DNA from 3 places in the Priestia sp. FSL W8-0524 genome. Region 2 is predicted to be linked to each of the others. Evidence: riboswitches for the same ligand, from Rfam matches in the RefSeq annotation. Region 2 holds a riboswitch; each other region holds the start of a gene.
What was found. Region 2 has a riboswitch for S-adenosylmethionine ahead of mtnK (S-methyl-5-thioribose kinase). Riboswitches for the same ligand answer to the same signal wherever they lie in the genome.

Region 1 (4,729 bases), on a different contig from region 2:
CAAGCTGATGAAGAATATGGTCGACGTGTGAAGGAAGGTATTGAAAAGAAACTACACGAAATGCAGGATATGAAAAATACAAGTGAGGTACCTGGTCGTAAAGCAGGTAAATCAAAATATGGACAAGGTACATTAGCTGCAAATGAAGCAACAGAAGATGCTGTAAAGAAAAGTCACGAAGTCGATCCTTATTAAGTGAATTGCTCCATTTTAAAAATAGGGAACCGACGTATGGGTATAGTATAATCTTAAGGGAATACCTTGCCTAAAACCTCATGATTTAAAAGATACCTCTCCTAATTGACAGGAGAGGTATCTTTTAAATCATTCTTTAGTTATTTGTCCAGACATCTTGAGCAATTTGAATTACGTGATTAATTTTATTCCATTGCTCTTCTTCTGTTAATTCGTTTCCTTCTTCTGTACTCGCAAAGCCACATTGAGGACTCAATGACAAGTTTTCTAGAGGAATATATTCACTTGCTTCTTGGATTCTTCGCTTAATGACTTTAGCATCTTCTAATGTAGGGAATTTAGATGTTACCAATCCTAATACAACGGTTTGATTGTTACGTGTAAAACTTTTTAATGGTTCAAAATCTCCTGAACGGTTATCATCATATTCAAGGAAAAGTCCATCTACATGTAAGTTAGCAAAGATAGCATCAGATATAGTATCGTAGCCACCACTTGTGATATACGTAGATCTAAAGTTTCCACGACAAATATGCATCGTAATGAGCATATCTTCAGGCTTTTTAGAAATAGCATCATTTAAGCAACTTACTCGATTATCGATAATGTCTTTTACATCCATACCAAGCTTCTCAACAACCGCATTGATGCGTTCTTCAGAAACGAAATCAATCCAGGACGTATCATCTAGTTGTAGATAACGGCAGCCTGCGTCGTAAAAGGCTTGAATAGCTTTTTGATAAGCAGCCACAGTATCATGATAAAATTGATCTCTGTTTCCCTTATAATATGTATCTTCTTGAATCCGAGTAAATAACATGTTTGGGCTTGGAATTGAGAATTTAGCGACTTGGCTTCCATCACCATGTCGTTCAACAGCTTCTTTTAAAAACGTGAAGTGTTCCACCATATAATGATGATCGAAGTCCACTTTACCTACTACCTTAATTGCGTTATTTTTGGTTTTTGCACCTTTGAATTGGCTGATATATTCTGTTTCAAACTGCTCCACACCTTCTAAGCCTGATAAGAAGTCCAAATGCCACCAAGAACGTCTAAATTCACCGTCCGTGATCGATTTAAGACCCAATTCAATTTGCTTCTGAACAAGCTTTTCAATTTCTTTGTCCTCTACAGATTTTAAATCAGCTTTATTAATTGTACCATTCGCATACGCTTTTCTTGCTTCTTTGAGGGGAGTTGGTCGTAAAAAACTACCTACGTGATCAGCTTTAAATGGAGCCTTCACTAATGTCTTAGTCATGGTTTTGTTTCCTTCTTTCTTTTCAAAATAAAAAACCTCTTCTTACAAATAAGAAGAGGTTAATAATCGTTATGGATTCTCTTCTTATCTTCAAGCAAATTGCTACTGGAATTGGCACAGTACTTTAACAGTCTGTTGCCGAGGCTTCCTAGGGCCAGTCCCTCCACCTCTCGAGATAAGAATATTCAATTTATTTAGCTAAAAAAAGGTTACACTTGTTTTCTTAGGTTGTCAACAAAAATTCGAAAAATCAGAAATAATACACCTCTTACCTCATTACTTCCTCATTACCTACTGTAGTAAGGATTCTTTTTTATTTTTTGAGTGGACAGGCAAGCTTACTGCAGTAGCTACATAGTATCTAAAGAATTATTACTGCGTTACCTAATCAGTAGCTAGTTCAGTATCGTTACCGCGTTAATACAAGCTTTATACGCCTAGTGAAGCCCTTCGTGGAACCTGTAAGGGAGCTGAACCGAAGAGGCGAAGGGGGCGACCGGATGTGTTGAGCTGAAATAACTGAGACATGAAAGGCGGAAAAATAAAAAGAATGAAAGTAGGTACCAACATGAGAAAAACACATGATATTGGTTTTCGAAACTTCCTCCATAAACCATCCTTTAAGCCCTCCACAAAGCCTCGTCCATTCAAGGCATATTCCTTTTTCCCATTTAGTCCACTGGCCATGCTTGACCCCACTATTCTAACCATAGGAGGCATTGTCTTAGGAATTGCTATTATTGAACGAATATTAGAACGATGGGGTGTCATCGATCTCTCTGACCAGTTTGCGAAAGTGATGCGGTTTATCTTACCTGTCACCTTTTATGGAGCCTTATTTTACTTCTTTGCAACATTTATGTTTTGAGGAGGGGTTTAGATGTTTGAGAAACTAAAATTGCGTGGAAAGCTTATTAAAGCGTTTCGTACAGCAGAAATTTATCGGGTCATAAAGCATGGGGATCGTACCTCCTATCAATTTCCTAAAATTCATCAGATCGATCACCATAATAACTATACTCGGTATGCCTTTTCTTTACTTAATGGCATTGATCCTGAACTCTTAACGAAAAAAAGATGGGCATTATGACAAGTATTAGGCAGTAATATTGAAGTGAATGGAAGCTTAAAAAACTTTAGTATTACCGTTCATCACAAAGACTTACCTACCATGCTTAAATATGATTATGAAACAATCCATCCTCACATTGAGAAGATGGAGCTGCCTGTCTGTATTGGTAAAGAAATCTATGGAAACTTCATTTCGTGGGACTTTGCGGATCTAGAAACCTTGCTAATATCGGGTGAAATTGGAGCCGGAAAAAGCAGTCTCATGCGTGTGATCCTCACAACATGGATAAAATATGCCTCTTCTGAAGACTTGCGTTTAGTGTTGGTGGATCTTAAACGAGCCGATTTGGGGCTGTTTCATGGGATTGAGCATATAGATGCGCTTTGTTTTGAGGCAAAGGATATGAGAAAACCTTTTGCTTTATTACGAGCTGAAATGTATCGAAGAGGCGATTTATTGTTAGAGCATGGCGTGACACATATAAGCAGGCTACCTTTTAAGCTGCCTCGTATCGTTGTGGTAATTGATGAAATGTCCATCGTGAAGAGAGAAACGGAGCTTGTAGAGATGATTCAACAGTTTGCGAGTCAAGGTCGTGCGTTAGGTGTTCATACGATTATTGCCATGCAGCGTCCAGATGCCGATTTGTTGAATTCAGCACTAAAAGCAAACTTACGAGTTCGGATCTCTGGAAGGCAAGCCGATGCCACGAATGCAAAGGTGGCAGGTGTACTTGGGGCAGAAGAAATCGATGCCGCAGCCAGGGGGCGTATGAAGATTAAAATTGATGAGGTCAAAGAGTTTCAAGCCTATTTCTTAGATGAAGGAGCTTGTAAGGAAATACTTTCACCTTATAAAACGCTCGTGAAAGATCCTGAATCAGAACTAGAAGTGGTATCACAGTCCATCTTCGGGTTATTAGAGAAGGAGGAGCAACGATGAGTTTCCGGTTATCTCAGCGTGATAAAGACATCATAGCGTTTATTAATCAATTTAGAGCCGTAGATCGAGACTCTTTAGTTGACCTATTCTTTAAACAGCTTAAATCGCCTATAAATGCATGCAATAGTGTGATGGTACGTTTTTTATATCGATTAGAACTAATTGAACGTACACAGCAGTATTCTCCGACTGTCTACTTACCTGTGGATGCCAAGATCAAAAAGAACTCTCAAAAAATATTACACTTCCTTTCTATCTTGGATGTCTATAAACAAATGTGCACGTATAGCACACCTAAACAGATCATTGTGGAAGATAAGCCTACCGGACGAAAAGGAAGCATTGAACCGGATCTGTTTTACATTTTTAAAGGATCTCCCTTTTGGATTGAGATCCAGAGAAATCAGTATTCCGAACAGAAAATGCAAGCGAAGGTTAACCTCTATGAAGAGTTTTTCTTTTCGGATGAGTGGAGATCTTTGCATTGGCAGCCAGAAGATCGACCAGCCCTCTTTCCTTCCGTCATTTTAATTACACCTGTTCGGTATGCTATTAATTCTGAACATATCCGTATTATACAAGTAGCAAGTATCCATGAATTGATGGAGAAATATAAGAGTGTGGGTAAACAACAGAGAGATGGAAAGCCACGGGCCTCAGCTTCTTCCGGTGGGATTAAAATTAATCTCCCATAATGACGGTCAACATAAAAAAGCCGCCTCAATAAGCCAGATAGCTTTTTATATGGAATGCTAATTATAAAGTACCAAAATATAACCGCAAGTAAACAATAGCACATTTTGCCATAAGGACTAATTGCTAGGTAAACTGTCAGATGTATAAAAGTTAGCCTTTTTATACATCTTTCCTTTACGCACACCTGTAGAGATCACCGTTATATAAAGGTTGTATAAAGAGATGCATATCCGATTAAAGGCACCCACGAGAGAACCCTTTTCCTGTAAGGGTTCTCTTGCTTTCTTGGTTCCTTGAAGAGGTATTATGTTAACTTGTTTTGTATATGGTATGCATCAATTACAACCATTTTATAAGGGAAATAGTAATTGCATAATATAGTCATAAAATAGCCCTACAAATACAATGCAGCCTAACGTTAAAAAAGCACTCCAAAGGAATATAAAATACTTTTTCTTTACTATGTAGCAATACAGGCTTAAAAACGAAAAGATAATAAATAAAAAGTCTAAACTTACAAATAGCCATCCACCTAAGCTATGATTAGACATAAAAAACTG
Region 2 (4,729 bases):
AAATCTGAAAATTGTTCAGAAGTATATCCTTTAGGAACTTTTAGCCATGCAAAAAAGGAGCCCGCTGGAGATGTAACGTCCCAACCAATTTCTTGAAGCCCTTGAATAAAGGTATTGCGTCTAGATTCATAGCGCTTAACTAAATCATTCACACATTGTTGAGATTCTAACAGAGCTGCCGCTGCTGCCTCTTGAACCGCCCCAAAGAGGCTGACATACATATGATCTTGAAGAAGATTAATAGCTTCTACTACACTTTCATTTCCTACAGCAAATCCAACTCGCCATCCCGCCATGTTATACGTTTTAGAAAGAGTATAAATTTCAATTCCCGTCTCTTTTGCACCAGGAGTCTGTAAAAAGCTGATTGGCTTTTTACCATCAAATCCAATGGCTCCGTAGGCAAAGTCGTGTACCACACAAATATCGTGCTTGGCAGCAAACGCCACGGTGTCTTCAAAAAATTCTGCCGTTGCCACTGCACCGGTAGGATTATTCGGATAGTTTAAAAACATGAGCTTTGCCTGTTCTTTAGCACGTTCACCTATCTCTTCGTATACGGGCAGAAAATGATTTTCAGCCGTGAGCGGCATCACTTCCATCTTTGCTTTTGCAAGCTCTACTCCAGACCAGTAATCAGGATATCCAGGATCCGGAACCAGCACCGTATCTCCAGGGTTTAATAAGCACTGCGGGATTTCAACAAGTCCACCCTTCCCGCCAAACAAAATAGCTACTTCTTTTTCAGGATCCACATCAACGCCATATTCTCGTTTATAAAAAGTCGCAACGGCCTCTTTCAAAAACTGGTGCCCCCGAAATGGAGAATATTTATGATGCATAGGATTAGCACTTGCTTTTTGGAGTGTTTCTACAATATGTGAAGGAGTAGGCTGATCAGGATTTCCCTGCCCTAAGTTAATAACGTCGTGCCCTTGGGCCATTACTTTTCCTACCTTGCCTACAAGTGATGCAAAAAATTGTTTTGGTAAACTTTTTAATAGTTCCGATTGCTCAAATTGTTTCATCATCGCACACCTTCTCAAAAAATTCTTGAAATTCTAGTCACAAATAATATATTGTAATACTCAACTTGTAAAGTCATTTTTTTCAACTACTAAAAAAAGGACGGATGATAAAGTGAGTGTAAAAATCACGTGTTTGCAGCTTGATATTGCGTTTGGAAACCCAACTAAAAACCGAAAATATATTCAACAAAAAATGACGGAAGCTCTAAAAGAAAACCCTGACATCCTTGTGCTTCCTGAGCTATGGGATACAGCTTATGATTTGACGCGGCTAGATGAAATTGCCGATGATGAAGGACAGCAGGCCAAGCAATTAATCTCTCAATTTGCTAAAACGAACGAAGTAAATATTGTGGCAGGTTCGATCGCGAAAAAAACAGAGCAAGGCGTCACAAATACGATGTATATTTTCGACCGAAAAGGTCGTGAAGTGTCACAATACAGTAAGCTGCACTTATTTAAATTAATGGATGAGCACCTCTATCTAGAAGCAGGAACAGCAAAAAATCTTTTTACACTTGAACAGTCTTTATGCGCAGGAGTTATTTGTTACGATATTCGTTTTCCAGAATGGATTCGCGTGCATACTAGCAGCGGAGCAGAAGTCTTATTTGTTGTTGCTCAGTGGCCGGCTCCAAGACTTGCCCATTGGAAAGCACTGCTCATTAGCCGCGCAATCGAAAATCAATGCTATGTAATCGCGTGTAATCGTGTAGGCCAAGATCCTAATAACACATTTGCCGGACATTCCTTAGTCATCGATCCGTGGGGAGAAATAATCACTGAAGCTGGCGATAGCGAAGAACTTTTAAGTGCCGACGTTAACCTGGAACTTGTAAAAGAAATTCGTAAACAAATTCCTGTCTTTACAGATCGCCGCACAGAATTTTATTAATTATGTATTGACAGCCGTTTTTTTGCATGATACGATTTTCACCAGATAACATAAAATTTTCAAACAAATCAAAATTGAATAAGTAATCGTACTCTTATCAAGAGTTGGCTGAGGGATTTGGCCCTGTGAAGCCCAGCAACCGACCGTCATTCCATCCTAAGATGGATCACACCCGTAAAACATGTTTTTACAAAGGCACGGTGCTAATTCCAACAGAAAGTAATTCTTTCTGGCAGATAAGAGGTTTGAACACTACAATCAAGCCTCTTTCCAACGAAAGAGGCTTTTATATTTTCTAAAATTATAAAAGCCTCCATACATTCTTAAACCTATTAACTTAGTAAACAAATCAGTTTAATAAACTATGGAGGGATTCTAATGTCAACAACAAAAACAGAGAAGTATCAGCCTTTAACAGAAATTTCAGCAATCAAACTTGTGAAAAAGCTAGGTCTCTTTGATGCCACAGAAGCACTGACTGCCCGTGAAATCGGTGATGGCAACTTAAATCTCGTCTTTCACATCATAAATGATCAAACGAATAAATCCATTATCGTCAAACAAGCACTTCCCTATGCAAAAGTTGTAGGCGAGAGCTGGCCTCTATCCTTGAACCGTGCCACGATTGAAAGCAATGCGCTCAAGCAATTCGGTGCATTTACCCCTGAACTCGTACCAGCTGTGTATTACCACGATGAAACGCTTGCTGTTACGGTCATGGAAGATCTGTCTCATTTAACGATTTCCCGCGCCGGACTTATTCAAGGAGAAAGTTATCCCCTGCTTTCACAGCATATCGGTTCTTTTCTAGGACATATTGCGTTCAAAACGTCGGATTTTGCCTTAAAGCCTCAGGATAAAAAAGAAGAAGTCGTCAAGTACAGCAATCCGGACTTATGCAATATTACGGAAGATTTAGTTTTTACAGATCCTTTTTTTGATATCGATACAAATGAATTTGAAGAAGCGCTGCGTCCTGATGTAGAAGAATTGTGGAACGATGGAGATGTAAAGTTACAAGCAGCAAAATTAAAATATAAATTTTTAACAAATGCCCAAACGCTAATTCACGGTGATTTACATACAGGAAGCATATTTGCTAGCAGTCAAGAAACGAAAGTGATTGATCCAGAGTTTGCTTTTTACGGTCCGTTTGGATTCGATTTAGGCCAATTTGTTGCAAATTTATTTTTAAATGCTCTTTCTCGAAAAACAGATCGCGAACCGTTATTTGCACACATTACGAACACATGGAACGTATTTAAAGATACCTTTACTGCGCTTTGGCATTCTGAAAACACTGAACCTTTCGCTAAAGATGAGCGCTTGTTACATGAAATTTTAACGCAAACGTGGCAAGATGCTGTTGGATATGCAGGGTGTGAAATCATTCGACGTACGATTGGCTTAGCTCACGTGGCGGACTTAGACGAAATTTCTTCAGAGGAAAGAAAAATTAACGCTAAACGTACTGCGTTAAAAATTGGACGCTATTTACTTCTGCACCAACAAGACGTTTCACCAAATGAATTTGAACATTTACTTCGATAACGAATAATGTACACAATGAAAGGATCGGTATCAGCATGACAAATACACTATCACTTCCGCGCTCAGTGGAATGGAATGAATCATATATTACTTTATTAGATCAGCAGCAGCTTCCTGGCAAAGTTGAATATATTAAGCTGCAAACCATTAAAGACGTATGGGATGCTATCACTACCTTGAAAGTACGCGGAGCCCCTGCAATTGGCATTACGGCGGCTTTTGGTCTTGCTCTTTCTGCGCTTAGCTATGACACGGATTCAGTCAAGGAATTTAACAAAAAGCTAGCTCTAGATCAACAGTATTTAGCTAGTTCACGCCCGACTGCCGTCAATTTATTTTGGGCATTGGACCGCGTAGCGAAAAGCGCTGAATCCGCTTCGTCCGTTAATGAAGCTAAAACAAAAGTTGTTCATGAAGCGATTCAAATTCAAGTAGAAGATGAAGAAACGTGCTACCGAATTGGAGATCATGCCCTTTCTTTATTTAAAAAGAAAGATAAAATCATGACAATATGTAATGCTGGTTCAATTGCTACAGCTTATTATGGAACAGCATTAGCACCTTTTCACTTGTCTAAGCAGCGCGATATTCCGCTTGAAGTATTTGCTTGTGAAACAAGACCCGTTCTTCAAGGTTCTCGCTTAACAGCATGGGAACTTCAGCAGTCGGGAGTAGACGTTACGCTGATTACGGATAATATGGCTGCTCATACCATTAAAACAAAAGGAATTAATGGGATCATTGTAGGTGCTGACCGCATTGCATCAAATGGCGATACGGCTAACAAAATTGGAACGTATGGACTTGCTCTTTTAGCGAAAGCATTCGGTATTCCATTTTACGTAGCAGCGCCGCAGTCCACATTTGATTTATCTATTCAAGACGGAAGCAGCATCCCTATTGAAGAACGTTCACCTAAAGAAGTAACGCACATTGGAGATACGCAAATTGCTCCAGACGGAATCTCTGTGTACAATCCAGCTTTTGATGTGACGCCAAGCGAACTGATTACGGCCATTATTACAGAGCATGGAGTTATCCATTCCCCGTCTTTTGAATCCATTCAAAAAGTTTTGCTGCAATCTGCTCAATAACAAGAGGCTGGGACAAAAGTATTTTAGCCCCACTGCAAAACGAACCACTAATCAACATGTTGATTAGTGGTTCGTTTTTTTGTGATGGTAAATATCGTTTTATCTGTTTCGTTCCCTCTAGCAGTTGATTGGAGGGCAAGGTGAAGACTCCTGCGGGAAAA
Region 3 (4,729 bases), 2.5 Mb from region 2:
TATAGGGAGGGTTCTAAGTCTTTATAAAAAACTAGATAATAACTGTAAGTATGATACAATAAATCAAGTATTTGTTAAAAATATAATATTTATTGCTGGAGTTTTGATGTATGGAAAAAAATTTGATGAGAGGTACGCTTTTGTTAACAGCGTCTTCTTTGCTAACAAAGATTTTGGGTTTTATTTATATTATTCCGTTTACAGCGCTAGTCGGAACGTCAGGTTACGCGCTTTATAAGTATGCATACGGTCCATATACCTTGATGCTAAGCTTATCGACAATGGGTCTTCCGCTTGCTGTTTCGAAGTATGTATCGAAATATAACGGGCTTGGAAACTACAGGGCAGGGCAAGATCTATTAAAAGCAGGCCTTCTATTAATGACGATAACAGGCATAATAGGATTTTTAGTCCTCTATACAATGGCGCCTTTGCTCGCTGAGCTAGTGATTAACGGAAAAGATTCCTCAGGAAATAGTCAAAAAGACGTGGTATACGTGATTCGAATGGTGAGCTTTGCTTTAATTATTATCCCGCCTATGAGTCTATTACGAGGCTACTTTCAAGGTAACCAGTCCATGGGACCATCCGCGCTGAGTACAATTATTGAACAAATAGTGCGTGTACTGTTTATTTTAGCAGGAGCATACGCTGTTATTCATCTCTTTCATAGCACGATGACAAAAGCTGTTGGAATTGGTACGTTTGGAGCGTTTATTGGAGGCGTAGGGGGAATAGGGATTCTCGGTGCGACGTATCTAAAGCGCAAGCGGCTGATTATGAAGGAAGTGAACAGCGGAAAGAATAATAAATCTGTTCCGTTCTCTTTAATGTTCAAAGAGCTTGTGACGTACGCTGTTCCGTTTGTATTAGTTGGTTTAGCTATTCCAATCTATCAAAATATTGATACGTTTACGATTAACATGCTTTTTCAATCAATAGGGTATGGACAAGCTAAAGCCGAAACAATCAACTCTGTCATTGGGTTAGCGCAAATTTTAGTAATGGTGCCGGTATCGCTAGCGACTGCCTTCAGCATGTCGCTGATTCCAGGTATTACATCTTCTTTTGTGCAAGGAAATTTACGAGAAGTAAAAGGAAAGATTACAAAAACGCTGCAGCTGCTGTTGTTTTTTACTCTTCCTTCTGCGGTGGGGCTTTGTTTATTGGGTAAGCCGGTATATATGATGATCTTTGGAGCGAAAAACAGTCCTGAAATCGGTGGAGTTGTTTTACAATGGTATGCGCCTGCTGCCATTTTATTTGCTCTTTTTACCGTAACAGCCGCGATTCTTCAAGGAATTAATCAGCAAAAAAAATTAATTTTTGGCTTGGGCTTAGGTATTGTTATGAAGATAGTATTAAACGTACTGTTGGTTTCAAGCTTAAAAGAAATTGGACCTGTTGTCGCGACGTACGGAGGATATGGTGTATCGGTTATCTATAACTTTTATTTAATTGAAAAATCCATTTCTTACCGAGTTCAATCACTAGGAAAAGCCGCGTTGACGCCTGTTTTATTAGTAAGTGTGATGTCAGCCGCTGTGCTTATTGGCAATTATGCTTCTCACTATTTTCTAGAAAATAAGCTGTCTGCATCTTCACTTGCGATTAGCACGTCTTGTATTTCAATAGCTTTAGGTGCTGCTGTGTATCTAGGGCTTGGCGTCAAAACAAGTTTAGGGCAATCTGTTGTGTTAAATAGAAGAAAAAGAATGTAAAGGAGAGAAAGAAGTGTCAAAACGATTTGTACTAACCGTAGCCGCTGGAGGATGTATCATAATCTTCAGCGCGCTGCTGCTACTAAACTGGGAAAAGGTGTTCGGAGACTACCGTCCCATTCAAACAGCAACAGCCGTATTCAAGTTAGAAGTGGGAAGTCAAGATGTAGCAAAGACTACGGATTCAGATAATGTTCTTTACTATATGGTGAAAAAAGGACATTTAGATGAATATATTCAACTGATGGATGAAAAAGGCTATGTGTTAAAAGAGAAAGATATTGATCATAACCGACTTGTTTTTAACAATGGACAAGAGGATGAGCAAATTTACTACAAGCGCTTTGCTAGGAAGTATACGATGATTGATGGAGAAGGGTAAAAGCCTTCACTTGGAATTACTACATACTAAAATCATTAAAAGAAAACACCACCTTGCGAATAAAAGGTGGTGTTTTTTTGTTAGATTATCTCATCTTAGTTTTACTCTTGCTATCCCTGTTACGACCATACTCGTAATAAAAATAACTATGATTCCAATGTTGGTCGGGGTATCAAAAAATGTTTTTGAAACGGCTAAAGCGATAATAAGCCCAATAGCTATGCCAGATAGTTCTTTCATTAATTTCACCGTTAACACCTCTTAACAATATTACTAAGGAAAAGTCTAACATTATTGGTAAAGTGGTTTCAATTAATAACACATTAACCGAAGAGGTATAATAGAACTTATTTGCTACCACTAAACCCTCTTGACCGTCAACAGATTCAGTATAAGTGCTTTGTGAAGAAGTATAGAATGATTCAAGAAGTGAGGTAAAGGCTTTAACTTTTATTTTATATTTTAGTAGACTAAAACCGTATAATCCTATCTGTTTTTGAAGTTTTTTTGCGTGAAAAAGAAAAATAATATTGACAATTGTTGAAAAACTATTAATATTGACTATATTACATAAAACAAATAGCTATTGTTTTCCTTATCAAGAGAGGTGGAGGGACTGGCCCTGTGAAACCCGGCAACCGCTGTCTATGACAGAATGGTGCCAAATCCTTAAGAACAGTATGTTCTTGAAGATGAGGAAGAGACGTTTGGTTAACGAGCTCTTCCTTTATATAAAGGAAGAGCTTTTTTTATATTATAGGGGGAGTAAGTTAAATGAAGAGATTTCTTATTTTAGCAGTTGCGCTTGTACTACTCGTAACTGGCTGTCAGTCAAAAAGTACAAAAAGCAGTGGAAGTGAAGAGAAAGGAAAGAAGCGAATTGCTCTTGTTTTGCCTGAAAAGATTGGAGTTAACCCGTTTTTTCAGCAAATGGATGATGGAGCAAAGCGCGCTGGGAAGAAGTATAACATTGATGTAAAGACAATTGAATCTACGGACCAAGCAGCCATTGAAAGTAATTTGCGTGCTGCGGTAGCCGAAAATTATGACTTGATTATTACATCTTCTTTTGAATCCGAAGATGCGTTGAAAAAAGTAGCTCAAGAAAATCCGCAGCGTCAATTTGCGATTATTGATACAGTGGTCGATTTACCAAATGTAAGAAGCGTTGTATTTCGTGAGCAAGAAGCTTCATATTTATTAGGAGCAGCGGCAGGATTGATTACGAAAACGAATAAAGTAGGAATGGTTGCAGCTGATGATATTCCATTATTAAAAAAATGGACGGTAAGTTTTAAAGAAGGATTACAATCAACAAATCCAAAAGCAGAGTTTCTAGTAAACTATGTTGGAAGCTTCTCTGATCCAGCTAAAGCAAAAGAACTTGCTATTTTACAAGCTTCAAAAGGCGCTGATTTTATCGCCGGAGCATCAGCAGTAGGCGACTTGGGTGTATTTGAAGCAGCAAAAGAAAAAGGTTTTTATACGGCAGGACAAGATATTGACCGTACGGAAGTAGATCCTGAGCATATCGTTTTATCGCAGTTAAAAGGATCTGATGCAGCTGCTTATGAAACGGTAGAAGCACTCGCAAATGACAAATTTAAATCGGGCGTAGTGACATACGGCTTAAAAGAAAAAGGTGTTGGGTTAACGTATGTGACTCAAGACAGCAAGACGCCTCTTAGTGACTTTGTAGGACAAGATGTGATTAATCAATTAAAAGAAATTAAAGATTCGATTATTGATGGAAAAACAGTGGTAAAAGATCCGTTAGCAAAGTGAGTTGAGAAGAGAAGTCGAGTAAGGCTGGCTTCTCTTTCTTATTTTTGAAAAAAACCTAAAGGGGAAAAGAGCAATGAATGGAATGAGTGAGCTGCTGCAGTTAACGAATTTAACGAAGAAATACGGTTCATTTTTAGCAAACGATAACGTGTCTTTTAGGCTAAAAAAAGGCGAGGTTCACGCGCTGGTCGGAGAAAACGGTGCTGGTAAAACAACGTTGATGAGGATGCTTTACGGAATGGAAAAGCCGAGTTCAGGAAGTATTCAGCTACATGGGAAAACCGTCTCGTTTTCATCTCCTGCGGATGCGATTAAAAACGGAATAGGCATGGTGCATCAGCATTTTATGGTTTTTCCTCATTTTTCAGTGGCTGAAAATATTGTCTTGGGGCATGAGCCAAAGAAAGGTCTCTTTTTTAATAGAAGGCAAGCGAAAGAGGATGTTCAGCAATTAACCCAAACCTATCAGATTTCAGTAGATGTTCATAAAAAAGTAAAGCATTGCTCAATTGGAGAACAGCAAAAGATTGAAATTTTAAAAGTGCTGTATCAAGGAGCAGAAATCATTGTTTTAGACGAGCCTACCGCTGTACTTACTCCTCATGAAGTGAAGGAACTATTAAAAACAATCCGTTTTTTGGCTTCACAAGGAAAAAGCATCATTATTATTACACATAAGCTGCAAGAAGTGATGGAAGTAGCGGACCGCATCACGGTTCTGCGAAATGGTAAAGTAGCCGGCGTCACAAATAAAGAATCTACTAATGCTCACCATTTAGCCAAGCTGATGGTAGGACGAGAATTAAAAGAGCGTCCTGCAAGAGTGCCATCACAAAGCACT

Region 1: linked by a shared signal. The riboswitch ahead of NST66_RS28025 (5-methyltetrahydropteroyltriglutamate--homocysteine S-methyltransferase) and the one ahead of mtnK (S-methyl-5-thioribose kinase) in region 2 are both predicted to bind S-adenosylmethionine.
Region 3: linked by a shared signal. The riboswitch ahead of NST66_RS18120 (BMP family protein) and the one ahead of mtnK (S-methyl-5-thioribose kinase) in region 2 are both predicted to bind S-adenosylmethionine.

What each region holds. Positions count from the first base shown of each region.
Region 1 covers NZ_JBBOUG010000003.1:51,098-55,826, forward strand. The annotation lists gene NST66_RS28020 (catalase) at 1-195, shown strand, start outside; gene NST66_RS28025 (5-methyltetrahydropteroyltriglutamate--homocysteine S-methyltransferase) at 332-1,459, opposite strand; SAM riboswitch class I at 1,541-1,641, opposite strand; gene NST66_RS28030 (hypothetical protein) at 2,028-2,327, shown strand; gene NST66_RS28035 (hypothetical protein) at 2,340-2,549, shown strand; gene NST66_RS28040 (FtsK/SpoIIIE domain-containing protein) at 2,574-3,473, shown strand; gene NST66_RS28045 (hypothetical protein) at 3,470-4,168, shown strand; gene NST66_RS28050 (helix-turn-helix domain-containing protein) at 4,520-4,729, opposite strand, start outside.
Region 2 covers NZ_JBBOUG010000001.1:985,500-990,228, reverse strand. The annotation lists gene NST66_RS04875 (pyridoxal phosphate-dependent aminotransferase) at 1-1,028, opposite strand, end outside; gene NST66_RS04870 (carbon-nitrogen family hydrolase) at 1,141-1,923, shown strand; SAM riboswitch class I at 2,015-2,166, shown strand; gene mtnK (S-methyl-5-thioribose kinase) at 2,302-3,474, shown strand; gene mtnA (S-methyl-5-thioribose-1-phosphate isomerase) at 3,510-4,568, shown strand; gene NST66_RS04855 (hypothetical protein) at 4,693-4,729, shown strand, end outside.
Region 3 covers NZ_JBBOUG010000001.1:3,452,470-3,457,198, reverse strand. The annotation lists gene NST66_RS18135 (putative polysaccharide biosynthesis protein) at 111-1,721, shown strand; gene NST66_RS18130 (hypothetical protein) at 1,735-2,103, shown strand; gene NST66_RS18125 (hypothetical protein) at 2,194-2,343, opposite strand; SAM riboswitch class I at 2,696-2,802, shown strand; gene NST66_RS18120 (BMP family protein) at 2,878-3,888, shown strand; gene NST66_RS18115 (ABC transporter ATP-binding protein) at 3,971-4,729, shown strand, end outside.